Regions from separate parts of the Aliivibrio friggae genome, predicted to be linked through region 2. Evidence: predicted binding sites of a transcription regulator. Region 2 holds the regulator's gene; each other region holds the start of a gene.
The links. The regulator CRP, encoded in region 2, controls carbon source genes, mostly activating them, when cyclic AMP is high. The targets are predictions, from matches to a motif close to TGTGANNNNNNTCACA.
Positions count from the first base shown of each region.

Region 1: dinG (ATP-dependent DNA helicase DinG) is a predicted target of CRP. The motif match lies at 3,210-3,225, and genes of this name have one in related genera.
Region 3: AC2INI_RS06770 (NupC/NupG family nucleoside CNT transporter) is a predicted target of CRP. The motif match lies at 1,736-1,751, and genes of this name have one in related genera.
Region 4: mlc (sugar metabolism global transcriptional regulator Mlc) is a predicted target of CRP. The motif match lies at 6,778-6,793, and genes of this name have one in related genera.

Region 1 covers NZ_CM170648.1:1,114,148-1,121,994, reverse strand. The annotation lists gene AC2INI_RS05275 (porin) at 1-661, opposite strand, end outside; gene AC2INI_RS05270 (YccT family protein) at 1,141-1,761, opposite strand; gene AC2INI_RS05265 (porin) at 1,839-2,786, opposite strand; gene dinG (ATP-dependent DNA helicase DinG) at 3,314-5,398, shown strand; gene AC2INI_RS05255 (TSUP family transporter) at 5,503-6,273, shown strand; gene AC2INI_RS05250 (primosomal replication protein) at 6,288-6,839, shown strand; gene rsmS (pleiotropic regulatory protein RsmS) at 6,874-7,035, shown strand; gene AC2INI_RS05240 (sensor domain-containing diguanylate cyclase) at 7,050-7,847, opposite strand, start outside.
Region 2 covers NZ_CM170648.1:2,599,402-2,607,248, reverse strand. The annotation lists gene AC2INI_RS12020 (aspartate aminotransferase family protein) at 1-292, shown strand, start outside; gene astA (arginine N-succinyltransferase) at 444-1,460, shown strand; gene astD (succinylglutamate-semialdehyde dehydrogenase) at 1,473-2,930, shown strand; gene AC2INI_RS12005 (2-oxoadipate dioxygenase/decarboxylase family protein) at 2,943-3,737, shown strand; gene crp (cAMP-activated global transcriptional regulator CRP) at 3,807-4,439, opposite strand; gene AC2INI_RS11995 (OsmC family protein) at 4,685-5,086, shown strand; gene hslU (ATP-dependent protease ATPase subunit HslU) at 5,173-6,507, opposite strand; gene hslV (ATP-dependent protease subunit HslV) at 6,530-7,054, opposite strand; gene AC2INI_RS11980 (SPOR domain-containing protein) at 7,245-7,820, opposite strand.
Region 3 covers NZ_CM170648.1:1,468,050-1,475,896, forward strand. The annotation lists gene cobB (Sir2 family NAD+-dependent deacetylase) at 1-528, opposite strand, end outside; gene AC2INI_RS06760 (DUF3894 domain-containing protein) at 629-739, opposite strand; gene AC2INI_RS06765 (LysR family transcriptional regulator) at 696-1,607, shown strand; gene AC2INI_RS06770 (NupC/NupG family nucleoside CNT transporter) at 1,900-3,120, shown strand; gene AC2INI_RS06775 (putative quinol monooxygenase) at 3,258-3,548, opposite strand; gene AC2INI_RS06780 (cupin domain-containing protein) at 3,624-3,935, opposite strand; gene AC2INI_RS06785 (Qnr family pentapeptide repeat protein) at 3,948-4,604, opposite strand; gene AC2INI_RS06790 (hypothetical protein) at 4,784-5,215, opposite strand; gene AC2INI_RS06795 (sugar O-acetyltransferase) at 5,365-5,976, opposite strand; gene AC2INI_RS06800 (PACE efflux transporter) at 6,027-6,470, opposite strand; gene AC2INI_RS06805 (CCGSCS motif protein) at 6,655-6,816, shown strand; gene AC2INI_RS06810 (DUF4144 family protein) at 6,864-7,190, opposite strand; gene AC2INI_RS06815 (transglycosylase SLT domain-containing protein) at 7,212-7,847, opposite strand, start outside.
Region 4 covers NZ_CM170649.1:1,193,799-1,201,645, forward strand. The annotation lists gene AC2INI_RS18880 (ATPase RavA domain-containing protein) at 1-1,047, opposite strand, end outside; gene AC2INI_RS18885 (GtrA family protein) at 1,246-1,683, shown strand; gene AC2INI_RS18890 (ArnT family glycosyltransferase) at 1,758-3,185, opposite strand; gene AC2INI_RS18895 (glycosyltransferase family 2 protein) at 3,197-4,222, opposite strand; gene ltaE (low-specificity L-threonine aldolase) at 4,412-5,416, shown strand; gene mlc (sugar metabolism global transcriptional regulator Mlc) at 5,482-6,696, opposite strand; gene queE (7-carboxy-7-deazaguanine synthase QueE) at 6,881-7,561, shown strand; gene pyk (pyruvate kinase) at 7,667-7,847, shown strand, end outside.

The DNA of each region.
Region 1 (7,847 bases), 1.5 Mb from region 2:
CTGCTAGGTTTAGATTTTCAATACCTGCAAAACGTACTTCTGCACCTAACAATGTTTCAGTCTCTTTAGCATCAGTTTCTGTTGTTCCACCAAGAACGGTGAAATCAAAATCAGCTACACGGTAACCCATACGAGTATCGATGAAAACAGAATTCGTACCAATCGCAGCATTAGTGTCTGCTTTATCTTGAGCCATTGCTACTGTTGCGTAGAAGCTACCAGTGTCGATATCGTAACGAACTGCTTCTGGTACACAGAAATTACCATCGCTCGCGCCTTTAAAGAATGTAGTGATACCATATTGGTAATCGGCACCGATACCTGCATCATCAAGAGATGTACATAATTTACCAACTTTAATAGAACCCATAGTTTCTGTGTATAAAGCTACGTATGTATCACCTACGTTCTGGCCTGTATCTTCGATTTGGAAAAATGCACCAAATTGAACACTATCATTCATTGCGTAACGAACATCAAAGTTAACGTCTGCATCTTGGATTTCTTGTTGGAATTCGCTATCTTTTTCTAGACCTTGCATGTAAACAACTTCGATGTCGCCACCCATGCCTACAGTTACACCGTCTTGGTTGTATAATTCAAATGCTTGAGCTGAAGTAGCTGCTGCAAATACAGATAGCGCTAAAAGAGTCTTTTTCATAATAAGTCCACTGCCTTTTCTTAGAAAGATTGGAAATCCGATTTCCGGTTCCCTTATTTTAAGAGCGCTACAGTTGCATCTAATGTGCGACTTGTTAGCGTCTCTGTTTCTGGACGCTACTTTGCTAAAGATTTCTCATCGTGTCAACGCGCAAAGTCAAGGAAAGTAAAAAATAATAAAGACATCAAATACAGAGGCTTAGAGTAATACATTTAAATTTGTGACACAGATCAAGCTGCAAAATATAAATTTAGGTAAATACGCACAACAGTAAGAAGAGGGGCATTAGCGCTAAACCACAGATAAAAAAGAAGTAAAAACATAAATAGTTCTAAATGGCCGCGATTTGACCAGCGAGTGCCATTAATGTTTATAAATAGAAATTGAGAGGAAATGTGGTCTAAAAATAATTGTCATTCTGAGTAAATATTTTCCAATTTTCAGAATGACAATACAGATTTTGTAAGAAAGGCTAAAAATTAATTGTGATCTATGATCCACTTTTGGAAGGCCTTACGCTCTTCCTTTGAGGCTTTAGTGTACCAAGCTTGAAGTTGCTCAAGGTTAGAAACCTTATTATCTGCGGTACTATTGTAGTTTTCTACAGTTAATGCACTCGCAGATAACGTTGCTGCAGAACCAAAAACAAGTCCATTTTCTTGATTGTGTTTTTTCAACATAGTTTCAAGATCGTAATATGGCATAAAACCATCTTCAGGTTTCAGCTTCTCTTGTTGATACGGAATTTCATCATCATTAGAGTTAATAATTTCCCATGCAGGCTGAGTCTTAAATTTCTTTTTCCCTTGCTCATAACTATGAACTTTTGGACCTTTAATAACTAAATCTGATTCAGGGATATCGAGTGATAATATAAATGGTGCCGAATCAAAAATTTTAGCTGAATTTCCATTCCCTACTTTTTGACTATAACGAAGTACTAACTGCGTATTAATTGCATCAACTTCTATCGTATCTCGTTTTTCTTCTGTTTTAATGCCATTAACAAATAAGATCTCTACCCCTTTTTTAGGAGTCAATGTTGCAGCCTGAGTTGAAGACGCAAGCATTAAGCTTAAAAGTCCTAATTTAAATTTCATATTAACTCCAAATATTTCATCCCTAAAAAAAAACCACCCTATAAGGGTGGTTTCAAGTATATCTTAATTAACTAAGATTAGAATGCAGCTTTAACACCCATTGCGAAACCTGTTTGGCTATCAGTAACATCATTACCACCAACCTCAACATATGCTGTTGTGTTTGGAGCAATTGGGTAACCCGCATTTACATACCAAGTATTAATATCATCATTTGCATCAACATCATCAGAAGATAAGCTATAACCAGCGGCTAAAGCAACAACATCAAGTTGGTAAGTAGCAGCAAGACCAAATGTAGTAGTCTTAATAGTTTCATTATCTAAAGTATAAACCGCAGCTGCTAAGCCTAAGTTTTCAACACCATTAAAACGCGCTTCAGCACCTAGAAGTGTTTCATCATGTGTACCTGTGATAACAGCTGGAGTACCTGATTTATCTTCTGCTTCACCAGTACCACCAAGAAGAGTAAAGTCAAAAGACGCCACACGGTAACCAACACGAGCATCAAAATAAGTACCATCTTCACTTACATACGTTGAACCATTCTTATCTTGAGCAAAAGCAACTGTTGCATAAAAGTTTTCTTTATCAAGATCCCAACGAACAACTTCATCACCACAGTACATATCAGCACCATTGAAGAATGTAGTAATACCAAATTGGTAATCCGAACCAATACCCGCATCATCAAGAGCAGTACAAGTACGACCAACTTTAATAGAACCAATAGTATCAGAGTAAAGTGCTACATATGCATCACCTTCGTTCATGCCTGTATCTTGTAGCTCGAAGAAACCACCGAACTGTAGATCATCATTCATTGCATAACGCACATCAAATTTAACATCAGCATCTTGAATTTCTTGTTGGAAATCGTGATCTTTTTCAGTTTTTTGTAGGTACACAACTTCAATGTCGCCACCCATATTTACTGTTACGCCATCTTGGTTATAAATTTCAAATGCTTGTGCTGAACCAGCTGATGCCGCTAATACTGATAATGCTACTAGAGTCTTTTTCATAATAATCCACTGCCTTTTCTTAAAAGATTTGGAAATCCGATTTCCGGTTCCATGTATTTATGTATTTTTATTCCGTATCGACCAACACATCTAACTGTGTGATTAATCAGTACTTCTGAATTCGAGAGCTACTTTGCAAAATCTTGGCCCACATGTCAACGGTCAACTAAAATATACATAAAAAAACATAAACCCTTTAAATACATGAAGTTATCTAATTTAATGTTCTTTTTCGACTCGCCGCACACATCAAAATGAAACCTAATGTAAATATTTATTTCTCGACACAAAAGAATAAAGCACTAAAAAAAACACCTTTAAACACTCACGCCAGCATAATTAACCTTAATTTTTGAAATAAACTAGGTTTCACTCGTTCTAAAAATTAACATTTAGGTCTTTTATATTGGTTCATCTTATTTTCGTGACGTATATCTCGATTTAAATACATAAGAATCTATTCTTTGCAGGAGATCACATTAGATAGCGCGTGCTACAATGGTTTTTTATCTTCACTAGAGCTCATCATGCTGAACAAAGCGGTTACTGATTGCATTCGCGAAAGCTATAAAACACTACAAGATCAATTGCCAGGCTTTATACCTCGCCGTGCACAGAACTATTTAGTAGCAGAAATCGCTAAATCACTTGCGGGTGAATACAGTGATACGCATCGCATGATTGTGGCAGAAGCAGGTACAGGCATTGGAAAATCCTTAGCTTATCTACTAAGTGTTATTCCTTTTGCCAAACTGAATAATAAGAAAGTGATTATTTCTACGGCAACAGTCGCGCTGCAAGAGCAACTGGGTCATAAAGACTTGCCTTTTTATCGTCGAATTTCACCACTTCCTTTCTCTTTTATTATTGCAAAAGGAAGGCAACGTTATTGTTGTAGCCATAAACTTGCACTTTTAGTAGAAACCAATCACGAAGAAGATAAACAAGCCGCTTTGTTTACAGAAAAACCTAAAAAGAAAGATTTAGAACTTTTGAGAAGAATGCATAAAGCGCTTTCTGAAGGGAAATGGGATGGAGATAGCGATAGCTGGCCAACAACCATTCCGTCTTCTATATGGCAAACTATTATCTCAGATAAATACAGCTGTCATAACGGATTACCAATGCACCGTGACTGCCCATTCCAAAAAGCGCGTGAACATCTGGACAAAGCCGATGTGGTAATCGCAAATCATAGCCTTGTTATGGCTGATATTGATTTAGGTGGTGGCGTGGTTCTCTCTGAACCTGAGCAAACCATCTATATATTCGATGAAGCACATCACTTACCTAATGTGGCGCGTGAGCACTCTTCTGCAGCAGCAAGTTTAAAAGGAACCGCTTCTTGGTTGGAATCGTTAAACAAATCGGTCAGTAAATTCTGTAATCTTGCCGATCAAAAACGTGTGAATCGCTTTCAAAATACACTCCACGAGAATCTACAAGAGCTTATCCCCTCTTTAAATCAACTAAGTAAGCAATTTGACCCAACGTTATTTAATGACGATGGTATTTACCGTTTTGAGCATGGTGAAATCCCGACTTGGCTTGCCGATCAAGCTAAAGATTTAAAAGATCTCTCAACTAAAGCTAATCAAGCCTTAGCTAAAATCAGTGATTTAATCTCTGAACGAATGAAGGACGGCGAACTCGCTCCAAGAATGGCCGAGCCCGTATTGGCAGAAACAGGCTTCTATCTGCAACGATTAGAAAACTTAGCGCAAGTCTGGTTCTTAATGGCAAAACCAAACAGCGATAAAGGGGCCCCACTCGCTCGTTGGCTAGAAAAAAGCAAAGACAGAGAAAGTGACGTTGTCATTAATGTCTCTCCACTCGAAGTAGGCTGGCAGTTAGATCAAAATCTTTGGAGTCGTGCTGCTGGTGCTGTCATTGTGTCTGCAACCATGCGTGCCCTAAATAGTTACTCATTCTTCTGTAGACAAGCAGGTATATCAGAGAAACCTGAGGATGGCGTTCGTTTTCTCTCTTTGGCTTCTCCGTTTAATTATCAAGAAAATGCACAATTGGTTATTCCAAAACTACCAATGGAGCCATCAGCACCCGGCTTTACTGACCTGTTAATCGAAGAGTTACCTTTTTATCTTGCTGATCAAACCTCAAGCTTGGTTCTGTTCTCTTCTTATTGGCAAATGAATAAAGTCGCAGAAGGCATTGAAAAAATAGCAAAGAAACATGGCTGGAGTTTATTAATTCAAGGACAAGAGTCTCGTCAAGAGATCCTGAAAAAGCATAAGAAGCTTTGTGAAGCTAATAAAATCAGCATTTTATTTGGCACCGGTAGCTTTTCAGAAGGTTTGGATTTACCCGGAAATCTATTAACCAATTTAATCATCACCAAGATCCCATTTGGTGTTCCGACCTCACCGGTAGAAGAAGCGCATTCTGAATATATTGAAAGCCGAGGTGGCAATCCATTTATGCAGATCAGCGTTCCAGAAGCGAGTAAAAAATTAATCCAATCTGTTGGACGATTACTGCGTAAAGAAGAAGATTCTGGTAGAGTTGTGCTGTTTGATCGCCGCGTTATAACTAAACGGTATGGCAAAGCGCTTTTAGATGCATTACCTCCTTTCAAGAGAGTGATAGAGTAAACGTTCTTATTTGCTAAAAAGCATTATATTTACATGTTGTTTCTACTAACTGTCGCACATTCAGAGTGCGATTCTACCTATACTAATAATAACTAAGAGCCTATATGGAATTTCTTGAACCAAGTACCTTAATCGTTTTAGGGTTGGTTGCTTTTATTGCTGGATTTATCGATGCTGTTGCTGGCGGCGGCGGAATGTTAACTGTACCCGCTTTATTGTCTATTGGACTACCACCCCATATTGCTCTAGGGACAAATAAATTAGCAGCGACATTCGCCTCATCAACCGCAGCACTTACCTATTTTAAAAAGAAGTTATTCGATCCTAGCTTTTGGAAAGCCTCTTTTATATCAACACTTATTGGTGCAACTTTCGGAACTTTATTAGTTAACTACATTTCGACCGAATGGTTAGAAAAAGGGCTACCTCTTATTATCCTAGGTGCTGCTTTATATACCATTTGGCCAAAAAGTGTGACCTCTGAACAAAATCATTTACCAGAAAAAACACCTAAACTAAAGAAACAGCAAATTATTCAAGGGTTAACGCTTGGGTTTTATGATGGTGTTGCTGGTCCTGGTACTGGGGCGTTTTGGACAGTAAGTAGCATGGCGATGTACCGTCTTAATATATTATTGGCTTCAGGCTTAGCAAAAGCGATGAACTTCACCAGTAATTTCACCTCACTAGTTACTTTTGCCACTCTTGGTCATATTAACTGGGCTCTTGGATTAACCATGGGAGTATGCTTAATGGTTGGTGCTTTTATTGGAGCACACTCTGCTATCCGATTTGGTTCTAAATTTATTCGTCCAGTGTTTGTAACTGTTGTTTGTATTTTAGCGGCTAAACTCGCGCTAGATGCATGGTTCTAGATTGAGAGAGTAATATGACAAACTTCAGTTCCATTGAAATAATGCTTGAACAATTAAGTAAAACAGCAGCAGAGATCGATCATCGTCGAGGCGAACAACGCTTGCCTCTTTTTGATGAGAGACTCTTTGGCTGTCGAAGCCGATATCTTATTCCTTGCATTAACGAAACTAAATCAACCCTCGCCTCTATTCAACGTGAGGAAAAGGCCAATATCCTCACGGCTCAGCGTGCAGAATATCTAACAAAGATGTTAGTTTCCCAGATAGAAGCGATTCAGCGTGAAGTTGCAACTCAGCGTATTCGTTCTAATGAACCACGACCTAAAGGCAGTTATAGAAAACCAATTAGTGATATGTACCAAGATTTAGCCCAACATCAAGAGTGGGAGCGCCGACTAAGTCAAATGGTACGAGAACAAGAAAGCGCCGTAAATAATTGCCACTCTTTCTCACAACAACAAGAATTACAAAGAACGCTGCTAACAACAGAAAAACGCCTACAGCGCTGTAAAGAAGCGATGAAACGTTTAGAACAACAAATTACTTATCGAGAGCAACATGACTAACAATGACACTGATAACCAAGAAATAGAAACCAGCATTGAAGTAGAACAAAATGCCAACCCTAGTCCTTTAGATAACGCTCCGGATGAAATTAAACTTGCTGTTGATTTGATTTATCTACTAGAAAATAACGAAGTAAAAAAAGAAACAGCAATTAAAGCGTTAGAAATTGTGCTTAATGATTATAAGAACAAATAAAGTTCATATTCTCGCTAGGCTATTTGGGCCATTTCGTCTGAACTAAAACAAGAAATCTGATTTCGTCCTGCCGTTTTTGATTCGTATAACGCAAGATCGGCACGTTTATAACTGGCTTCACTGCTGTTGCTGATATCAGTCACGCCACCACTGATGGTCACTTTAATATCGTCATATAGATAAACAGCCACTCTCAATCTATTTAAAATAATTTCAGCTTCTTGTAATTGCGTATTAGGTAAGATAATTGCAAACTCTTCGCCACCAATGCGGGCGACAAAATCACTGCGACGGCTTTCAGAGCCTAAAATCCTACCGACTTCTGTAATTACTTTATCACCAACATCATGACCATATTTATCATTAATACGTTTAAAATGGTCAATGTCTACTATCGCTAAACATGAAGGGCCCATTTCTTTGGTGAACGAACCGTTACCAATAATATTTGAAAACTCATGTTCAAACTTACGGCGATTCCAGCATTGAGTTAATGAATCCTTTTCACTGAGATCTCTAAGGCGATTCTCTAACTCTTTTCTTGCGGTAATATCTACAAATGACGCAATAAAATATTCCATTTTCCCATCATTATTACAAATCGCTTGAATACGTAAAATCTCAGTTAATAAGCTGCCATCTTTTCGCTTATTGGTAACTTCGCCTTCCCATAAACCTTCTGATTTAATGGTCTTCCACATTGTTGAATAAAAGTCTTTTTTGTGATTTCCTGATTGAAACATCGATGGAGGTTGCCCAAGAACTTCATCCTCTCTCCAACCACTTAAGCGAGTAAACTCTTCATTTACTTT
Region 2 (7,847 bases):
TGGCGTAAAAGAGCGTGAGCAATGGTTCCGCGATGGATTAGAAGCGTTAAATGTAAAATACGATATGTTCGCAGAGATCCGTGGCAAAGGTTTACTACTTGGCGCAGCATTAAATGAAGCATGGCAAGGTCGTGCTCGTGATGTCCTTGTTGCCGCAGGAGAACAAGGCCTAATGGTACTTGTGGCTGGCGTGAATGTAGTTCGTTTTACACCATCATTAGTGATCACAAAAGAAGACGTTGAGCTTGGTTTTACTCGTTTAGATAAGGCACTTGCGTCATTAAATAAATAGATTCATATAGGGATTTGGGCAACTCCGGAGTTTGGGTTGCCCTCTTTTTATTTAGATTTAAAACCTAGGTGTTCATTCCAATAGATAGCCTTGAAGTTTTATCTATTGGACTTAGCACAGTCTATGAAACATCGCATCGGAGGGAATATTGATGCTTGTTATTCGTCCTATCACTCAGGAAGATTATCCTGCACTTCATCAGTGTGCCGTAGAATCTGGCCACGGCTTTACCTCACTACCTGTCAATGAAGAGCAATTACGAAATCGAATTGATCACTCTATTGGGAGCTTTGAAAAAGAAGTTCAATCCCCTGGCACGGAAGGTTACCTTATGGTTGGGGAAGATTCGGTCACCGGTGAGGTTACGGGAACGACAGGGATAGAAGCCGCAGTTGGTTTGGATTCACCTTTCTATAATTATCACATCAGTAAAGTGGTTCATTTCTCACGTAAGCTCAATGTTAATAATGTCGTGAAAGTACTGACTTTTGGTAGTAATTATACTGGTAGCACAGAGATCTGTACGCTTTTCTTACGTCCCGAATTTCGTGAAGGTCTTAATGGCCGCTTAATGTCTAAAGCGCGTTTTTTAATGATGGCAGAGCACCCGCACCGTTTCTCAGATACCATTTTTGCTGAAATGCGTGGTGTCTCAGATGAGGAGGGGCAATCTCCTTTTTGGAAATGGCTACAAAAGCACTTTTTTTCGATCGATTTTACCGAAGCTGATTACCTAACGGGGATTGGTTATAAAGGTTTTATTGCGGATCTTATGCCTAAATTACCGATTTATGTCAGCTTATTAAGTAAAGAAGCGCAAGCGGTGATTGGTAAGGTACATGACAATACTAAACCGGCTCTAAGACTATTAGAAAATGAAGGTTTCCGCTGTCGAGGTTATGTCGATATTTTTGATGCAGGGCCGACGGTTGAATGTGATTTGCGCAGCATTGAATCAGTGCGAAATTCATTTAAAGCTAAAGTGATCATCACTGAGCATAACAGCTCGCAGCAGTATTTAATTGCAAATACATCGTTTGAGAATTTCAGAGCAACAGCAACCACCGCCGCTTATGATAAAGCGACCGATACCGTTCATTTAACACAAGAAGCGGCAACGGCATTGCAAGTAGAAGTGGATGATTACGTACGTTTATTAGCTCAATAGAGGACAAAGGATATGACACATTGGATTGCAGGGGATTGGGTTTCAGGTAATGGTGAAACAATACAATCAGTAAGCCCGTACAACAGTGAAGTGGTGTGGGAAGGGAACAGCGCAACCAAAGAACAGGTTGAGTCAGCCGTTGGTGCGGCACGCCATGCCTTTATTGAGTGGAAAAAACAGCCTTTTGAAGCGCGCCAAGTGATCATTGAGCGTTTTGCTGAGTTAGTAAAAGAAAATGCAGATCAAATAGCAGAAGTGATTGCTAAAGAAACCGGTAAACCATTCTGGGAAACCAAAACGGAAGCCGGTGCGATGGTTGGTAAGATCGCCATTTCTATTCGTGCTTATCATGAAAGAACGCCCTATAAAGAGCGAGAAGCCGCAGGAAATAAAATTGTACTTAGACATCGCCCTTTAGGTGTTATGGCTGTCTTTGGGCCGTACAACTTCCCTGGGCACCTTCCTAATGGTCATATTGTTCCAGCACTGCTTGCCGGTAACACAGTCGTGCTAAAACCTTCAGAGCAGACGCCATGGACCAGTGAAGTGATCATGAAATTATGGCAACAAGCAGGCTTGCCAAATGGTGTGATTAACCTAGTACAAGGTGCTCGTGCAACAGGTGAAGCGTTAGCGGGCGCTAAAGGTATTGATGGCCTGTTATTTACCGGTAGTGCGAATACTGGACATATCCTGCATCGTCAATTCTCAGGAGACACAGGAAAAATGCTGGCTCTAGAAATGGGCGGCAATAACCCGATGGTTATTTCAAAAGATTTTGGTGATCAAGAAGCGGCAGTTTACACCATTATTCAATCGGCATTCATTAGTGCGGGTCAACGTTGTACATGTGCTCGTCGCTTATATGTTCCTATTGGAAAAGCAGGCGATGAATTGTTAGTTCGCCTTGTTGAAGTGGCAAAAAGTATCGTTGTTGACCAACCGTTTGCTGATAACGCTCCGTTTATGGGCTCGCAAATATCAGTCGCAGCGGCAGAATTTATTCTAAACGCCCAGAAGAGTTTACAAGACTTGGGTGGCGAGTCTTTACTCGAAGCCAAAAGCTTAGGTCATGCCTTCGTTTCACCCGGTATTATTGATGCGACTAAGGTTGCTGAATTACCAGATGAAGAATACTTTGGACCATTACTGCAAGTGGTGCGTTACGAGACATTAGAAGAAGCCGTAGAGCTTGCTAATGACACTCGTTATGGTTTATCGGCAGGCCTTGTTTCAACGGATGACAGTGAGTGGGAATATTTTGTAGAGCATATTCGTGCAGGTATTGTAAACCGTAACCGTCAACTGACTGGAGCAAGTGGTGACGCGCCATTTGGTGGTCCGGGTGCATCAGGAAACATGAAACCAAGTGCTTATTACGCTGCGGATTATTGTGCATACCCAATGGCATCAATGGAAGGAGATGCGTGTGAAATTCCAGCTCAACTCTCTCCGGGTTTAACTCTATAAGAGGCGATAAACATGAATAATGTAAACTCTTTATTTTCGTCATTGTGGCAAGATTATATTGCGCGCTTATCCCCATCTGCTGGGAAGGTTCATCAATTACTATCTAATAACGATGAACTGATTAACGATCATATTGCGCTACGTACGTTTAATTTACCTAAAGTTGGACTACAGACTCTTGCTGCACCATTTTTAGCAATAGGCTATAAAGCGTGTGAGACTTATGACTTTGAAGCTAAAAAACTGAAAGCGCAGCATTTTGAACACCCAGATCCTAATGCACCACTCGTTTTTATTAGTGAATTATTAGTAGAAGAGCTATCACCTGAAATACAGGACATTATTCATGGCTTGGTTGAACAAGTACCAGCCCACTATTTTGCCACCAGTGATTTTCTTTCTTCCGGTAGGCCTTGGACATTAAGTTTCGAAGACTATCAAGTATTAGCGAAGGAAAGTGAGTACGCTTCTTGGTTAGCGGCTCATGGTTATGGCGCTAATCACTTTACGGTTTACGTTAATCAGCTTGAAGCCTTTGCTGAAGTGGTTGATGTGAACCAACACTTACGTGATGCAGGTTTTGCAATGAACGAAGTGGGTGGTGAAGTGAAAGGCTCTCCTGAGGTTTACTTAGAGCAGTCATCAACAATGGCGGATAAAGTGAAAGTGAATTTTACTGAGGGTGAGTTTGAAATTCCTGGTGGATTTTATGAGTTTGCTAAGCGTTATTCGCTACCTAATGGCAAGATATATACAGGATTTGTCGCTGCATCTGCTGATAAGATTTTTGAAAGCACAGACAGTTAATTCTAAAATTTAGGCATAAAAAAACGCAGCTCAAGGGCTGCGTTTTTATTTGTTTAAGGTAGCGTTAAATTAACGAGTACCGTAAACTACAATTGTTTTACCGTGTGCAGAAATCAAGTTTTGCTCTTCAAGCATCTTCAAGATACGGCCAACAGTTTCACGTGAACAACCTACAATTTGACCGATCTCTTGACGAGTGATCTTAATTTGCATGCCATCTGGGTGAGTCATTGCATCTGGTTGTTTAGCTAGATTCAATAGAGTCTGAGCGATACGGCCTGTAACGTCTAGGAATGCTAAATCACCTACTTTTTGGCTAGTGATTTGTAGACGAGTTGCCATTTGAGCAGAAAGACGCATCAGAATATCTGGGTTTACTTGGATAAGTTGACGGAATTTCTTAAATGAAATCTCAGCAACTTCACAAGGACTTTTTGCACGAACCCATGCTGAACGTTCTTGACCTTCTTCAAACAAGCCAAGCTCACCAATGAAGTCACCTTGGTTAAGGTAAGAAAGGATCATTTCCTTTCCTTCTTCATCTTTAATTAGTACAGCAACAGAACCTTTTACGATGTAGTAAAGAGTCTCAGCTTTTTCACCAGCGTGGATCAAAGTACTTTTTGAAGGATACTTATGAATGTGACAATGAGATAAGAACCACTCTAATGTTGGATCTGTCTGAGGTTTACCTAGAACCATACTTTATACTTCCTCTGCGTTTGCCAAGTAGGCGATGTCCATTTTAAAATAACTGAGCCAAATATCAGTTTGGCCTATACAATATGGTTATCGGAACAAGGCTGCATGTTCGTTGAGATAATTGATAAAATCATACCCTGTTTCGCCGTTGATTTCTTGACTTTGATCGTATGAAATGTGCGACCAAGGGCACAATTTCGTGAAATGGATCACGAGTTTTCCTTTTATATAGTAAAGAGGCTTTTATGAACGCTGAAGTTAAATGGATTGATGGATTTACTTTCTTAGGTCAATCTCAATCTGGTCACTCTGTTGTAATGGATGGTAATGGTGGAGAAAAGGCACCAAGCCCAATGGAATTAGTGCTAATGGCTGCGGGTGGCTGCAGTTCAGTTGATGTTGTTGATGGTTTGAAATCAGCAGATCAAGCAGTCACAGCTTGCATCGCAAAAGTATCAAGTGAGCGCAGAGCAACGGCACCAAAAATATTTACTCATGTAAATATTCACTTCGAAGTATCAGGTCATGATCTTGATAAGGCAGTTGTTGAGAAGGTGACTGCGGATTCATTACAAAAATATTGTTCTGTGTGTCTAATGCTGGGGGAAGGCATTGAAATGACACATTCTTGGGAGATTTTAGCTTAATCGCTATTTTTGATTAAATGACAATCAAGAAAAAGCCTTACTCATTTTATAGAGTAAGGCTTTATTTTTGGTGTGATAATTATTTATTACAGGATAAAGCGGCTTAAATCTTCATCTGCAACTAATTTACCTAAACGCAAAGTGACATAATCTGCATCAACCACAAGGCTTTCACCGTCTTTTTCTGATGCGTCATAAGAGATCTCTTCCATCAGACGCTCCATCACGGTATGCAGACGACGAGCACCAATATTTTCTGTGCTTTCGTTCACTTGGAATGCAGATTCAGCAATACGGCTAATCCCATCTTCAGTAAATTCAACATTCACATTCTCTGTCGCCAATAAAGCAATGTATTGCTCTGTTAACGATGCATTTGGCTCTGTTAGAATACGTTTAAAGTCATTAGCTGTAAGTGCTTCAAGCTCAACTCGGATCGGTAAACGACCTTGTAGTTCTGGGATTAAATCAGATGGTTTTGCCATTTGGAAAGCACCCGATGTGATAAATAGCATGTGGTCTGTTTTTACCATGCCGTGTTTAGTACTTACTGTGCTACCTTCAACTAACGGAAGTAAATCACGTTGTACACCTTCACGGGAAACATCACCAGACTGAGAGTTTGAGCCTTTACAGATCTTATCAATTTCATCGATAAAGACAATGCCATGGTTTTCAACATTGAAGATGGCTTGTTCTTTTAGCTCTTCAGGATTAACCAGCTTCACACCTTCTTCTTCAGTCAGTGCTTTAAGCGCATCTTTAATCTTCATTTTGCGCTTTTTAGTGGTGTCGCCGCCAGAAAGATTCTGGAACATGCCTTGAAGTTGGTTTGTCATCTCTTCCATACCAGGAGGAGCCATGATCTCTACGCCAACTTGAGGGGCTGCAACATCAACTTCAATTTCTTTGTCGTCTAGTTTGCCTTCACGTAATTTCTTACGGAAAGATTGGCGAGTGCCAGAGTTATTATCACCTTCTTCATTTTTACCCCATGCATCGCGTGCTGGTGGTAATAAAATATCAAGGATGCGATCTTCTGCTTGCTCTTCAGCGCGGAATTTTACTTTTTCTACCGCTTGTTGATGGGTCATTTTCATTGCCACATCAGTTAAGTCACGAATGATGCTATCAACTTCTTTGCCAACATAGCCAACTTCGGTGAACTTAGTCGCTTCAACTTTAATGAATGGCGCGTTTGCTAATTTAGCTAAACGGCGGGCAATTTCAGTTTTACCAACACCTGTTGGACCTATCATCAAAATATTTTTAGGCGTTACTTCAGAGCGAAGCTCAGGGTTAAGTTGCATACGACGCCAGCGGTTACGCAATGCGATTGCCACTGAACGCTTTGCTTTATCTTGACCAATAATATGGCTATCTAATTCGTGTACAATTTCACGAGGAGTCATCTCAGACATGGGTATTCCTTATTATTTGTCGTTAAACGTTCAGTTCTTCAACGGTATGATTATGGTTAGTGTAGACGTCAATATCGCCAGCAATAGTCAGTGCTTTTGTGGCAATTTCACGAGCATCTAAATCGGTGTTTTCTAGTAATGCCGTCGCTGCAGAGCGAGCAAAGTAACCACCAGAACCAATAGTTAATAGATCATTATCAGCATTGATTAAATCACCTGTACCACTGATGATTAAAGAGGTCGTTTTATCAGCAACGATTAACATTGCTTCAAGACGACGTAGAGTACGGTCACTGCGCCACTCTTTTGCTAACTCAACCGCAGCTTTAGTTAGGTTGCCTTGGTGCATTTCTAATTTACGTTCACACAGGTCGAACAGAATAAAGGCATCGGCAGTGCTGCCTGCAAAGCCAACAAGTACTGAATCATTGTATAGGCGACGTACTTTTTTAACGTTACCTTTGGCGATCATATCACCTTGAGATGCTTGGCCATCGCCAGCAACCACGACTTTGCCTTCACGGCGTACAGAAACAATTGTAGTCACGAGTAAAACCTCTTATTCGATAATGTCATTAATTAAAGCATGGCACCATCTTCATGATTATTACTACTGTAATGGGGGGAAGGGGAAGGGTTTTCAAGTTGAATGGATAGAAAAAAGGAGCACTCAATGCGCTCCTTTTTAAATGTGTGATGCTATTGGCGATTTTAATCGCTGTTCTTATGCTACGTGATTATTGATCTTTCCAAATTGCACAAGGCTCAATTTTAGCGCGTTGTAATTTATGGCGATCTTTTTCTGCATCACGTTTAAATTTGTATGGGCCAAGAACGACACGATACCAGCTGCTTCCTGATTTTTTTCGTACCGTTGAGCTTAAACCCTGAAAAGCGATATCCATTTTACGTTCTTCAGCTTGCGAGCTCGATTTATAGGCACCACATTGCATAATGTAAGGGATCTCTGAGACTTTCAGATCTTTTTGTACGACTTCAATTTCTTTATTTGGCAGTTCATCCATATAGCTCCATTGCTCTTCTGGCATTGGAGGGATATCTTCACTATTGGTTTTCTTTTTCGTTTTTACTGGAGCGACTTCCGTTACCGTTGTTTTTTTCTCTGGTGTTGGAGCGTCGTTTAAAAAGTAAAGTGCATAGCCAAAAACAGCAACTAAGAGGCCTGCAACAGCCACGGCTTTCCATGGCGTTGAACCTGTCGATACAGGTTGCTTAGCGCCTTTTTTCTTGGTTGTTTTTTTTGTCGCTTTCTTAGGAGAGCGTCCACGTTTTACGTAATCTTTATTAGCCACAGTTCTTTACTTTACTAGATTTTAAAG
Region 3 (7,847 bases), 1.1 Mb from region 2:
AATAAACAGATCAGCTTTACTTAACGCATCGTGAATCTGTCCCATATCTAATGGCATTTCACCAAACCAAACTACATGAGGTCGTAATTGTGCGGGGATCTGGCAACAATGGCAGAGATCGCCAGTATGAATATCATCCGTACACGTAATCACTTGATTTGATTCTTCACAGCGTATTTTATTCAATTCACCATGCATATGAATCACATTTGAACTGCCACCACGTTCGTGCAAATTATCAATATTTTGCGTCACAATAGTAACCGTGCCATCGAGCTCTTTTTCAAGCTTAGCGAGCGCTTTATGAGCCGCATTGGGCTGTATAGCATCGCTTTTTAACAGAGCACGGCGCTTATTATAAAAGTCTTGAACTAAATCAGGATCCTTTAAAAAACCTTCAGGTGTCGCTACGTCTTCAATTCGATGATTTTCCCATAAGCCATCACTTGCACGAAACGTTTGAATTCCTGATTCAGCAGAGATCCCTGCTCCTGTTAAAATAACAATATTCTTATATGGAAATAGCATTTCATTATCCTTAGCCGCCGTCTTTTATCCCTAAACACTATCATGAAAAAACGATGCCTTTTCAATAGATAACTTAAAACAAAGACACAACTCACTTTATTCAATTCAATCGCTCTATTACAATAGAGATGTTCTTTTTACTGTTAAAGTTACCAATAGAGAAGCCTATGTTAAAGCAAGCCAAACAAATGATCGTGTTCAATGCGCTCACTCAGCAGAAAAGCTTTACCAAGGCCGCTCAGCTTCTGGATATTTCGAGAACGCAAGTTAGTCTTCAAATTCAGCTCCTTGAAGAGCGTTTAGGTGTTCAGTTAGTACAACGAACTACGCGCTCTTTTTCCCTTACTGAAGCAGGTCAATCGTTCGCAGTGCATTGTGCCAATATCGCCGATGAAATTAACGAAGCTGAAAATGAGCTGCTTTCTAATATCGATACACTAAATGGTAAGTTACGTGTCGGTATCGCACAGTCTTTTGCAACCAATCATATATTGCCGTATTTATCTGAGCTTCATCAGCGCTATCCACAGCTTAATATAGAGATAACTTTGTTTGATCATAAGATTGATGTGATTGCAGAGCAATTAGACTTATGGATAGGTGTGATGGATTCTCCTCCTGAAGGATTTGTCGCAAGGCATCTTATTGATTGTCATTTTGTGCTAGTCGCTAACTCTACCTATCTAGCTAAACATGGGATCCCTTATCACCCTTATGATCTTAAGAAGCATAACTGTCTAACTTACATGAGTCGTGAGCGTAAAGATAATGTGTGGGGTTTCCATAGAGGAGATGAGAATCTACAAATAAAAGTGTCAGGGAATTATCGAATTGATTCTGCCGATGCGATTCGTAACGCGACCGTGTCAGGGAATGGTATAGGCTACATTGCAACTTATCTGCTTTCTGATGAATTACGAACAGGTAAGCTTGTGCAACTTCTTCCTGATTGGGAATTAAATCAATCAATGCCTCTTTATGCTGTTTATCCGCGTCGTAAATTCTTAGCCAAAAAAGTACAGATCTTTATGGAGTTTGTTCGCCACCACATTAATGCAGAGAAGATTGATAATGTGTAATGGTTACCTAATCAACTTTTTAATCTTTGCTAATTAGATTAATCGGTAAAAAACCACCACACTTTAGGGATAATAATCATAATTAAACCCCAACATTATCCCATATAGTAACAACTGACTCTTTTATATGTGATAAAGCTCTCAAATAGGCTTTTATTGATGAAACTATAAACAAATCACCTTATTTTTGTTATGGCTATGTAGTTTCAATAACATTTTGATCCTTGTCACACTTTTATTTTTGACTAGAATACCCCCGCAATCATTAACTAAATACTATTGGAGTTTGACCTTGAACTTTTTGGTCAGTATTTTAGGCATTGTTTGCCTATTCGCGATTGCGTTTCTTTTTTCTGAAAACCGACAAGCCATCAAATGGCGCACTGTATTAGGCGCGTTCTTAATTCAGTTATTGTTCGCCGGGTTCATCCTCTACGTACCAATTGGCCAAACTATCCTTAATAGTATCTCCATGGCTGTTTCAGACATTATTGCTTATGGACGTGTAGGCACAGAATTCCTCTTTGGTGATTTAGCCCAATACAAATTAGGCTTTATTTTTGCTGTCAACGTTTTGCCTACCATCGTTTTCTTCTCTGCATTAATCTCTGTTCTTTACTACTTAGGTATCATGGGATGGATAATTAAAATTATTGGCGGCGGTTTACAGCGCTTCCTTGGTACAACTCGTACAGAATCAATGTCAGCAACCGCCAATATCTTTGTTGGATCTGTTGAAGCACCGTTAGTTGTTCGCCCTTTCCTTGCTAAAATGTCACGTTCTGAATTGTTTGCCGTAATGGTGGGTGGTTTAGCCTCTGTCGCTGGTGGAACAATGGTAGGTTATGCCGGTTTAGGGGTTGAATTACGTTACTTAATCGCCGCAAGCTTTATGTCAGCTCCTGCTGGGTTAATGATGGCTAAACTTATTGTCCCACAAACCGAAGAAATTAATGAAGCGGATCAATACGAAGAAGATACCATTGATGATGCACCTGTAAATATTATTGATGCAGCCTCACAAGGTGCATTAAACGGATTACAAATTGTCTTCGCAGTAGGTGCAAGCTTACTGGCTATTATTAGCTTAATTGCCCTAGTAAATGGTGGATTACATAAAGTTGGCTTATTAGTTGGTTTTGATAACTTAAGCTTAGATCTTATTTTTGGTTACCTATTTGCCCCTGTTGCATGGTTAATCGGTGTTCCATGGTCAGAAGCAACCGTTGCTGCAAGTTTAATTGGTAAAAAAATCGCGATTAATGAATTTGTCGCCTTTGCAGATTTAATGGCAGTAAAAGACCAATTAAGTGAGCATTCTCAAGCTATCGTTACTTTTGCTTTATGTGGCTTTGCAAACTTAACTTCTATTGCCATGCTAATGGGTGGATTAGGTGGCGTAGTACCAAGTCGTCGTCCAGATATTGCACGCCTAGGGATGAAAGCCATCTTTGCCGCAACATTAGCAAACTTAATGAGCGCAACAGTTGCTGGTATCTTCCTTTCCTTCTAAGGGAGTCGATACTAAAAAATACATAAGATATAAAAAAGCCACTCATGATGATACGTGAGTGGCTTTTTCTTATTCATGACTTATTAGCTATACAATAAGCTTGCTGCATCTAATAAATCGTCGGTGTTTAATCTATACTAGAGCTTCGTCATGCGATTAAGCACAAATGAGGCGACTGAGCCATCTACCGCTTTTACATACTCAGCAATATGAGCCGCATTTAAATGATCTTGTAAAAGCGCTTCGCTTTCCCATTGCTCATGGAACACAAATACACACGGGTTGTCATTGTCTTGATGTAAATCATACTGAATACAACCAACTTCTTTGCGTGTTGGTTCAAGTAACTTAAGCATTTCTGCTTTAACAAATTCCGCTTTACCTTCTTGTGCTTCAATTCTTGCAACAATAGTCAGTGTTTGAGTCATTATATTTGTTCCGCTCTATTAATAGAGAAGACAGAGTAAACGATTAAAAGCCCAAATGTAAGAACCTTCATTTACTCAATAGAAGACCGCTAACCAAATCGTTAAATTATCAGGATCTGTTTTACTCACTTTATGCTTTTGATGTGCAGGGATAGTTAAATAATCCCCCTTACATAAGGTTTTCTCTGTTCCATCTTCAAATACAATCGTACCAAAACCTTCAAGTACTAAAACCCATTCATTCTCATCTTGATCATACCAACCAGATTCAGGAGAGCTTTGGCCTGACGATACTATTCTCTCTATACGCACAGAATGACTTGTCACTAAATCAGTAAATACCTCATTGCTGAGATCATTAGGAAGGTTTGTAAACAAATTATCCATCCAACTCTCCTATTAATCAGGTAAAACAACTAAACCCAGTGGTTCTAATAATTGCTCTTGTTGCCAACCACAAATTTTAACGCCTGTTAAATCAACCCTACGAGGATCTAAGCCTTCTAATTCACAATGACACAAATTAGCATCTTGCATTTTAAATTGACCCCATACGTCTTCAGAGAATGAACCACGAGATAAATCTGAGCCCTTAAATGAAGCCCCCTGTAAATTAGCACCGTTCCATTTATTCTCAAATAAATCACACTTTTCTATGCACAAACGTTCAAAGTTTGCATAAGACAAGTTACAACCCGTGATATAAGCAGAGCAGAAATACATTTGATGGCTAATTTGATTTACAAAACTGGCTTGAGAAAAATTAGCCCCTTTTAGATCGCAATCTCTGAACTCTACTCCGAATCCATTTGCGCCTTTAAAGTTAGCCATGGTTAAGCGACAGTTTTTAAACGAAGCATCACGCAAGTCGCTGTAATCAAAATGGCAGCCTTCAATTGCACCTTGTTCAATGAAAGTACAATCAACAAATCGAGCGTCTCTAAGGTTTGCGCGGCTAAAATTACAACAATAAAACTTACACCCTTCATAATAAGAGTCACTTAAATCTTGGCGTGAGAAATCTATTTTATCGAATACTTCATTATATATAGCCATGTTTAACCTCTCTAATTTGTGTCAGAGAAGACTATCAGTATCTCTAATAAATACCAATAAATATAAAACCTTTAAATACAGTAAGTTAAAACCATGCTAAATCGCTAATTTAACCCACTAAATACACTCTGTCGGCAACAGTAATTAGATGAAAACCCGAGAATCTCAATAAAAAAGTTTTAGCTTGTAACGCGCATTAGAGAGAGATTCATATGAACTGATTTAATTGTTGAAACTAGATACGTATTTTTACTTTTTGAGCGAAGAAAGAATATCACTTGCTTACTACGAGGAAGGTTCAACTTTAAGATACTATCGCAACAATACATAAGTAATTGTGTTGCCTTATTTTCCCACTCTTCTTTTGTGTCTTCTGTAGACATTGACGCATACAAATTCGTTTTTTGATCTAATCGTTCAGTCATCAAAATAGCTTTTGAATTAAAAATAACGTCTTCACATGCTTTGACCTGACTTTCAGCCAATAACCTTTTTACAAGAATGGCCTGTGCAGCACTGCTTAAAGTAATCGTACTGACAAAGTCATGCTCATTGAAGTAAAGATCAATAGCCCTATTTAATTGATGTAATGCGATTGCTACATTGTCCATAACTGCCTCCTTGGCTATGCAATCGATAGACTATATCCCAATAATAAGCCTACCAATTTATAGTCTAAGAGATTTTATAAACGCATAATGCAATCGCGATCACTAATAACATAAGTTGTTCAAAAAAAAGACAATTGTTAATTCTATCTTTAATTATGTACGTCAAACAATGGCAACCACATTTCATCTAATTCTTCATTTGTCGGCATTTTACTATGAGAAATTGACTTAATTACACGACAAGGATTACCAACAGCAACACAATCAGAAGGAATGTCTTTGGTGACAATACTCCCCGCTCCAATAATGCTTCTATTACCAATGGTTACCCCATCCAGAATAACACTATTAGCACCAATCCATACATTATCGCCAATAACAATAGGATTACCTGTAGCAATAGGAAGCACTCGTTCAGCAAGATCAAAAGGATGTCCGGCAGTGCTAATGACCACATTAGGGCCAATTTGAACGTATTCACCAATAGTTACGGGAGCAAGGTCAAGAATAGTGACGCCTGTGTTTAAAAAACCGCCTTGTTTAAAGCGAATATTTTTCCCCATATCACAATAAAAAGGAGGAATGATGGTAACTCCGTTATTACTTCCTAAGAGATTATCCAATAGTTCTTGTCTAAGTACGCCTTGCGACGGGCGGCTATGGTTAAAATCATAGAGTTTTTCTTCTACTTGGTTTTGAAAATCCATCAATTCACGATCAATAGGAATATGCACACTAAAATCTGACAATTTATGACTCATTCTCACTCCTTGTTAAACGAGACTCCCTATTTAAATCCAACCAAATAAAACTATATTGTTACGTTCTCATTCTTTAACTGAGTTTTATGCTGTATAGGGAAAGCTTTATCATAAGCCAAGTTATAGATATAAGCATAAAACAGATAAAACACAACGAGACCAATATCTAAAATAAAGGCTTCAACTAGGCTGACATTTAAGAACCATGCTATTGCAGGAATAGTAAGAACCAATAACCCCCCTTCAAAACCTAAACTGTGCATAACACGATTCATCGTCGTTTTTACTGTGCTACCTGTTCTTCTTACCATGTAGTTATCAAATAAAATGTTATAGACATAGTTCCATCCCGTAGCCACCACAGAGAAAACAACTCCCATAATACCCACATGCCCCATTTCAAAGCCAAACTGACTTAAGACACCAACAATCAATACCAAACCAATTAATTCAAATAAAATAGCGTGACGAATACGATCTAGACGGCTTCTCATTATATAACTCCAAACGTTAATGTTGGATACATTATATCTACAGAATCGAATATAAATAGTTAGATACCATCTAAATATCAGATGGGTTAAGAGTGATAAGAATGTACTCTTGACTAATCAATAAACAACCAATAAGATGCATTTAAAATACACCTTATTAATCATCTAATCATCAGGAGTTCTTATGACATTCTCACTTAAAAAGATTTTCAAAAAAGAAGAAACTAACAAAGAAACAAAAGCGGTAATTCAACAGCAGGCATCAACTAAAAGCACTGAAGACAATAATGCAGAGAAAAAAGGAAAACACGGTGAACCTGGAGTTTGTTGCGGTTCGTGTTCATAATTTTCGCGTATGAAAACCTCGAGGTATACTTTACCATCGAGGTTTCTTTATGACTCTTTTACAGAATCAATCGCGTCTTTAATGGAGTCAAAACCAACTTTAGCGGCGCAACATAAACCTAAAGAAGATTGATGCTCTTTAATTAGCTCAAGTAAAATATCCATCGTTATTGTTTTGTTGGTACTAATAATCTTAGTCATATTATTGATTGGGTCATTCAAACTAAATATAGCCCCCGTCGAATCAACCAAGATGTCTTTGTCTTGATAGCCTAAATAATGTAATTCCGATTCTATTTTCCATTCGCTTTCACTAGAAATGTAATCAAGCTCTGAATCACCTTCAAATTTTACAATTGCGGGCCAAACTACCATTTATTATCTTCCTCTGTTGTATTAATTACTTTTCTTAAAGCCCCATTCTGAATCATTTAAAAAATCACCCTTTACACCTAAGACATAGCGGTAATACTCTTCAAACATTAGTATGTTTTTAACATAAACTCTTGTTTCTTTAAACGTTATAGATTCAATATAAACAAAAATATCCATCTCATCACTTGCTTGTTTTCGCCATACCCCAGCCATAGTAGGTCCTGCGTTATAAGCTGAAAATGCCAGGGCTCTGTTTTGTTTATAACGTCTTAACAAGGAACTTAAATACTGACTGCCTATCGCTATGTTTTTCTCTGCATCGAACAAATCAGTAGGCTGCTTATACTTTGATTTGTATTTATCTGCCATATACTTAGCGGTACTTGGTAATACTTGCATCACACCCAACGCACCAACGGGTGATTGAGATAAAGAATTAAATCCACTCTCTTGTCTTGCTAGCGCCAATAAGGTAATTGGGTCTATCTTATGTTTTTTCCCATAATGCTTAAACAAAGAGTAATAACGAACGGGAAAACGTAAATCTATATAGTCCCATAGCTCTCCACGCAACGTACTTTCAAATGAGAAGTCATGCCAGCCCTCTTGCTTAGCATAAGCTGCCAGCTTGGCTCTATCGTCATGGCTAGCTCTCGC
Region 4 (7,847 bases), on a different replicon from region 2:
AAAAGCAATGCCTTGTTCAACAAGAACTTGCGCTTCCATCTCTGCGATATCGGTTTGAATCATCTCTATGTTCATTGAGACATTTTTTTGGTCAAACGCTTTGTCCGAAGCAAAAGAACGAATACTTTCTCTTACTTGCTCGCGGTTATCTGGGGTTGTCCATAAACAATCTTGAAGTAACAGTAAATCCATTGGATTAATTTCATCACGACCACTAAAGAATGCAGAGGCTTTAAGTAATTTAACTGATTTTTTCCAACGGCGATCTGAAACATATAATGAATCATCATAAGACGCATTATGTTTCTCAAGCATTGTTTTTAGCTCAAACAGTTTTTCAAATACTTCTTCGGATAGGGTCAGTCCATCAAACTCTTTTTGCCACTGATGGTATTCCGCATCTGTAACGACTAATGTTGGGTCGATTTCAGTTTCTTGGATCGTGCCCGTCATCAACATAGATTTAAAATTGTTTTTATCTTGGATTCGATTTACAAATATGCGAACTAACATACGGTCATATAAGGCGTCTAGACCACTGTCTTCATCCGGTAATTCATTCGAGGCGGAAATAAGAAGGCGCATTGGAACTGGAAGGATTTCATTACCATTTTTAAAGGTTTTTTCATTAACAACAGTTAACAAGGTATTAAGAATGGCAGGACCCGCTTTCCAAATCTCATCTAAGAAGACAACTTGAGCCGTAGGTAAATACCCTTGAGTCAATCGAACGTATTTTCCATTGTCTTTAAGTTCTTGAATTGATAATGGCCCAAACACCTCTTCTGGTGTCGAGAACCTTGTCATTAAATATTCAAAATAACTACTGTTATCAAACGCTTTAATTAATCGTTTTGCTATTAAACTTTTCGCGATACCTGGAGGACCAAGCAAGAATACACTTTCACCAGAGAGTGCAGCAAGCAGACACAACCTCATTGTATCTTCTCTTTCATATACCCCATCAGATAGCGCGGTTGTCAGTTTTTGAATACGTTCTGATAACAACGCTCGCTCTGCACTGGTTCTTATTGAGTTACCTTGCATTACATTCCCTTACATTTCAGATACCACATTTCTCTTGAGTATAATGTAATTTTTAGAAGGTACATAGTTAGATATTGATACAATCGCTTGATTAATAACCACTTCATCTACCCAATTAGTCGTATTTCTCTATTTTCACGCTTTTTTTACACTCTCAACTCTATAGTTACTCTCTATGATTTTCATGAGTTAGTGTATATGAATAAAAAGAAACCAGTCCTATTTGGGCTAGTTGGTGGGGCTGGATTTGTGGTCGATGTGACGGCTATGGCACTCTTATCACAGTGGCTACCTATATCTTCTGCTCGTGCTGGTTCATTTTGGGTGGCAGCCTCGTCAAACTGGTGGCTCAACCGTCAGCTCACTTTTAAAAAGCAACAAAGCAAAAACAAAACGAAAGAATGGTTAAAGTTTCTGACGTCTTCTTGCTTTGGCTTTATTCCAAACTGGGGCTGTTACGCTTTATTGATCCCAAAGCTGGGTTTCTTTATTTCCCTTTTTGAAAGTCTAGGGCTAAATCATGACTTATTTATCTCTACTATTCCTTATCTTTTAATGATCCCTGGCATCTTACTTGGCATGATCATTAATTTTAATTTTGCCGATAAATGGGTTTTTTCTCACACCACGCCATAGCTCTTTCAAAAAAATCCCGACCTAATCATTGATTACATCGGGATTTATTTTATCTACTTCACTTCAATTTATCCTTATGGACAATAAAGTAAGCGTCTTCTCTTAGAGTCAGCAATGGCATTACAACCGTTAATCGACTCAATTCTTTTAGTATCAATAACTACATAGCTTGGTGTTGTTATTTCTTCTTGATTTGTCACTTGCTGCGCTAAACCATCAGAGTAAAATTGGCCCGAAAATGGACGTTTACCTACATAATACAAAGGCAGTTCTGTATGGTTTGATTGTAATTTCCATGATGTAAGTAGCCCTTTCTCCGCCTGCTTACTGGTTAAGTTATTTCCTAGTAAACCCGTTACTATGATCAAGATAACCGAAATACTTAATCCACAAATCTTAACCAGAGTGAATTGCTTTTTACTCTCAAAATTAATATTCATTGCCACCAATATCGCCATAGCAGGGATCGCTGGCATGGTATAACTGGCTAATATATTTCCTGACATGGTGAATAAAATCATTGGAGCTAACATCCAACACCAAAGAAAGCTTCTTAATGATGGCTTTCCTTTTTCTGAAGCATCACCACTACGTAATCCTTTAATCGTCTGCCAAATTAATAATGGGGACCAAGGTAACGCGGCACCTAACCAATGGACCCAAATCATCCCTCTCGCTTCTTTGTGAGCAGAGCCGTATAAGTCACCTTCCCAGCCGCTAACCACAAAGCGCTTAAAGTGCTCTCCGACAATAAAGTAATCTAAGAATCCTGGAGTTTTTAATTCTGCCGCTATATACCAAGGCACAGATAAAGCAAAGAATAAACCTAATGAACTTATCCACGGAAAGCTCAATAGCAAACGCCATTGATTGTTAAATGCTAACCAACCAAATAAAGAGATCCCAACAAGAACTAAAGTTAACGGCCCTTTAGAAAGCATTCCTATTGACATTGCAACAGCAAAAATCAACCCCCACTTATAGGCTTCTTTGCTTTTCACCTCACTTTGAGAAAACTTCCAAAATGACATCATTCCAAGAGTTATTGCTAGGGTTAATGCCGTATCGGTCATTACTGAACCACCCACCACAATAAATACCGCGCTGGTTGCCGTAATTGCAACTGTCGTTAATGCTAAGACTCTGTTTTTCAATTCACTATTAACGAACCAGTAGCTCATTACTAGCATTAGTACGGTCAACAATAAATGAGGCACTCGTACTGCAAATTCATTGATACCAAATAATTCAATACCAGCAGCACTGATCCAAGTAAAGATCGGCGGTTTTCCCCAAAATGGAACGTTGTAATCAAACATTGGGGTGATCCAATCCCCCGTTTCCGCCATGATACGTGCCATTTCGCCATATCTTGCTTCAGTCGTATCCATAAGTGGGAATGAAAAGAGTGATATCAACCGAACGACCAAAACACAACCAATTAGGAGCATTGCCATCTTGCCCCATAATAACGTGTTATTTTTCTCTATATTATTGCTCATGTATTCTTAACCTAACCTAGTTTTTGTTCTACTTCAGTGACGTTGTCACTCATTATTTTATTATTTTTATCCATAATTAAATAAAGCGGTCTGCCTTTTGCTTCAATAAATAATCGACCTACGTATTCGCCCATTAAGCCTATGGAAAGAAGTTGTACCCCTCCCAATAATAAGATCACGGTGATTAATGTCGGATACCCCGCAACCATCTCGCCAAATAATACGGTTTTAAACAGCACAAATAACATCATTGCGATTGCACATGCAGAGGTAAACAAACCTGCCATTGTTGCTACTCGTAACGGTTTAGTGCTGAATGAGGTAATGCCTTCAAAGGCGAGATGGATTAATTTTGTATAGTTCCATTTTGTTTCACCTGCAATACGGGGATCACGGTTGAATTCTAATGTGGTACGACGAAAGCCCGGCCACGCAAACAGCCCTTTCATAAAGCGGGTTTTCTCAGGTAGCTGATTAATTTGATCAACTACTTTTCGATCAAGGAGCCTAAAGTCTCCGACATTTTCAGGAATTGGTAGGTCAGATAAGTTATTAATTACTTTATAGAATAGAGAGGCAGTAAATATCTTAAACCAACTTTCACCATCACGGCTTTTGCGTTTCATATCCACAACATCATAGCCTTTACGCCATTCAGTCAGCATTTCTGGAATGAGTTCTGGGGGATCTTGTAGATCGGCATCAAGCAATATTACCGCATCCCCTTTAGCTTCAACTAAGCCAGCGCTCATCGCGGCTTCTTTACCAAAATTTCGTGACAAATTTATTGTTGTAATAGTTACATGCTTTGCAGGAGATGAGAGCTCAAACAATTGTCCCCAAGAGTCATCCGTACTACCATCATTAACATAGATTATTTCAGATGCTTCGTTAAGTGATTCTAGTACTGAACAAACTCGTGAATGACACTCTATTATCGATTCACTTTCATTAAAAACGGGGATGATAACTGAGAGTTCAGCTTCTACAGAGAAAGGGATTGAATGTGGCTCTGTGACTAAAGTTAGTGCAGACATAATGATTAAGCTCGATTAATAAATACCTAATAACAGTACTATCAACGATGTATAAAAGTTGTTGTCGACATTATTTTCACATTTATAAACACTATGTTATCTTTGCTCTAAAGTGAAACATAATAATAACACTGCCATTCTGTATTCATCTGAAAATATATAATGCGCCAATGCAAGGAAGTAAACATGATTGATTTTCGCTCTGATACCGTAACAAGACCAACCCAAGCCATGCGTGATGCTATGGCGAATGCCCTAGTGGGCGATGATGTGTATGGTGATGATCCTACCATTAATGAATTAGAAGCATGGGCAGCAGAGCGACACGGCTTTGAAGCAGCACTTTTCACTTCATCAGGTACTCAGGCTAACCTACTTGGCTTAATGGCACACTGTGAACGTGGTGATGAGTATTTATGTGGTCAACAAGCGCATAATTATAAGTATGAAGCTGGAGGAGCTGCGGTATTAGGCTCAATTCAACCTCAACCTGTTGAAAACAATCCTGATGGTTCACTTTGCTTTAGTAAGCTTGAAGCTGCTATTAAACCTGATGACTTTCATTTTGCCAGAACCAAATTACTGAGTTTAGAAAACACAATTAATGGTAAGGTTTTACCTCTTTCTTATCTGGCACAAGCGCGTGAGTTTGTAAATAAACACAACTTACAACTTCACCTTGATGGCGCACGAGTTTATAACGCAGCAGTTGCACTGGATGTTGATATTAAAGAGATAGCTCAGCATTTTGACAGCATGACAATTTGTTTATCAAAAGGATTATCAGCCCCTGTTGGTTCTTTATTATTAGGCACTACAGAATATATCCAAAAAGCACGCCGCATTAGAAAAATGCTCGGTGGTGGGATGAGACAAGCGGGGATTTTAGGAGCTGCAGCAAAATTGGCGCTCACAGAGCAAGTACCACAATTAGCCATTGACCATAGCAACGCTAAGTATTTAGCAGAACAACTGAATACAGTTGCTGGTTTCAACGTTAATGTTAAGCATATACAGACGAATATCGTCTTTGCTCGTTTAGATAGTCAAATCGATATTCATGACGTTGTACAAAAAGCGAAAGAGCAAGATATCTTACTGTCTGCAAGTAACCCTATTCGATTTGTTACTCATAAAGACGTTTCAAAAGAAAATATTGATACTTTTATTGAGTTTCTTAAACGCGAAGTCTAATTGCCTACAAATAAAAATAGCAGCTCATTTCAGCTGCTATTTTATAGAATAAAAGATTATAAATATTACCCTTCAATTACCCTCATTAACAACGAACCATCACACATCGCTTGTTTCACTAACGCTGCACCCGGCATCGTTGCTTGAGTATAAAAACGACTTTCAACTAGCTTAGTGTCTTTGGCATACAGTGGCAATACTTGGTTTTGAATTGCATCCATAATCACAGGATAAAGTAGTTCTTTTGAGAGGTTAATTTCTCCCCCAATTAATACAATTTCAGGATTAAATAGATTCACCATAATCGCAATTGCTTCGCCAAGGTTATGACCTAGCTCTGTAATCACTTGTTTTGCCAACATATCTCCTGCATTAGCCGCAAGACAGATATTTTCTATTGTTATCTCTTTATTTGTTAAGGACGTTTGATGCCCATCCTTAATTAACTTTTGAACTTGGTCACGTAACGATTTAGCACTGGCTACTGTTTCTAGGCAACCTGAATTACCACAATGACATCGAGCACCCAGTTTATTGATTTTGATGTGTCCCATCTCACCAATATTGCCCGTTCTGCCTTGTAAAACTTCACCGTTCATAATGATACCAGCACCAACACCATGATGAATTGATACCAATATTGAGTTATCGTGTTCTTGAGAGTTTCCAAATAGCTTCTCTGCCAATGCCCAACTACGCGTGTCATTACCAACAAAAACAGGCAGCCCCGTTGCTTCGTGTATTTTGGGTCCTAGAGGCAAATTATCAACATTATAATGAGGCATTTGAATAACAAGGCCTTGTGTTGAAATCACTAAACCTGGTAATGAAATGGCAATACTCGTGATCCTTCCAAGCACTTTAGAATGCTTTTGAAAAAACAGTTCAATCTCAACCAATAATTTAGCAAGTAATTCATCTTGCTCTATTTCCTGAATAGTTTGTCTTTCTTCAATGAGCTGCTCACCACCTAACTCATGCAATGCAATTGTTAAGTACCCTCTGCCTAAACGTAGAGATAGAAAGTGCCAACCTTCATTATCAACTTCAAGTCCAATTGCAGGTCTTCCGCGACTATTTGCTTCTTGTACTTGCGTTTCTTTGATAAGGTGTGCATCAATTAATTCACGTGTGATTTTTGTAATACTGGCAGGAGCTAAATTACTTTTTTTAGAAAGGTCGATTCGAGAGATAGGGCCAAGTTGATCAATTAACTTATACACCCGTCCAGCATTTACTTGTTTTAAGTGATCAATGTGTCCGGGTTGGGCCACGTACATGCGTCTCTCCAATAAATAATTTTTCATCAAATTTCATTTTTTTACTTTGCGAACAAATTGTGAAGTCCAAGTGTTAACCTACGTGATGTCTATCACGAAGATTATGAAATATTTACTGAAAATGCGACTTTAACACGTATTTCAACCACCAAATTTTGTAGTTTTTTATTTGAGTAAAATAATTATGTCATCGTCAACATTTAAGATTAATGAGCTATTCGAAACCATCCAAGGTGAAGGCACATTTACCGGAGTTCCTTCTATTTTCCTACGTTTACAGGGTTGTCCTGTGGGTTGCTCTTGGTGTGATACCAAACAAACATGGGATGTAGAGCTCAGCGACCAAACTGATTTAGCCACTATTTTAGCGAAAACTCAAGATAACCCTAGCTGGACAGAGCTCACTAGTACTCAAATTATTAACATGCTTAAAGAACAAGGCTACACAGCCAAGCACATGGTTATCACAGGTGGTGAACCATGCATGTATGATTTAACGCCATTAACAGAAGAATTAGAACAGCATGGTTACCGTTGCCAGATCGAAACCAGTGGCACGTACCCTGTTCTAACATCAGAAAATACATGGGTAACCGTATCACCAAAGATTAATATGAAAGGCAAACTTCCTGTTTTAGAAGAAGCCTTAATGCGTGCAAACGAAATTAAACACCCTGTTGGTACCAATAAAGACATTGAGCAATTAGAAACACTCTTAGACGGTGTAAAACTGCTTGATGATGTCACCATTGCATTGCAACCAATTAGCCAAAAACCACGAGCAACCGAGCTTTGTATTGAAACTTGCATCAAACGAAACTGGCGACTTTCTATACAAACACACAAATATTTAGCGATTGCGTAATGGTTTTTTACAATTTCCTTGTTTGAATCATGGAATTGTCATCATTCTCGATATATGTTTACTTGATCACAGAATAAACACAACAACATCCATCTTGGAGATAATATGTCTAACAGACTACGTAGAACAAAAATTGTTACCACTCTTGGCCCTGCAACTGATCGTGATAATAACCTAGAAAAAATCATTGCCGCTGGTGCAAACGTTGTTCGTATGAACTTTTCACACGGTAGCCCAGAAGACCACATCATGCGTACTAAGAAAGTACGTGAAATCGCTGCAAAAC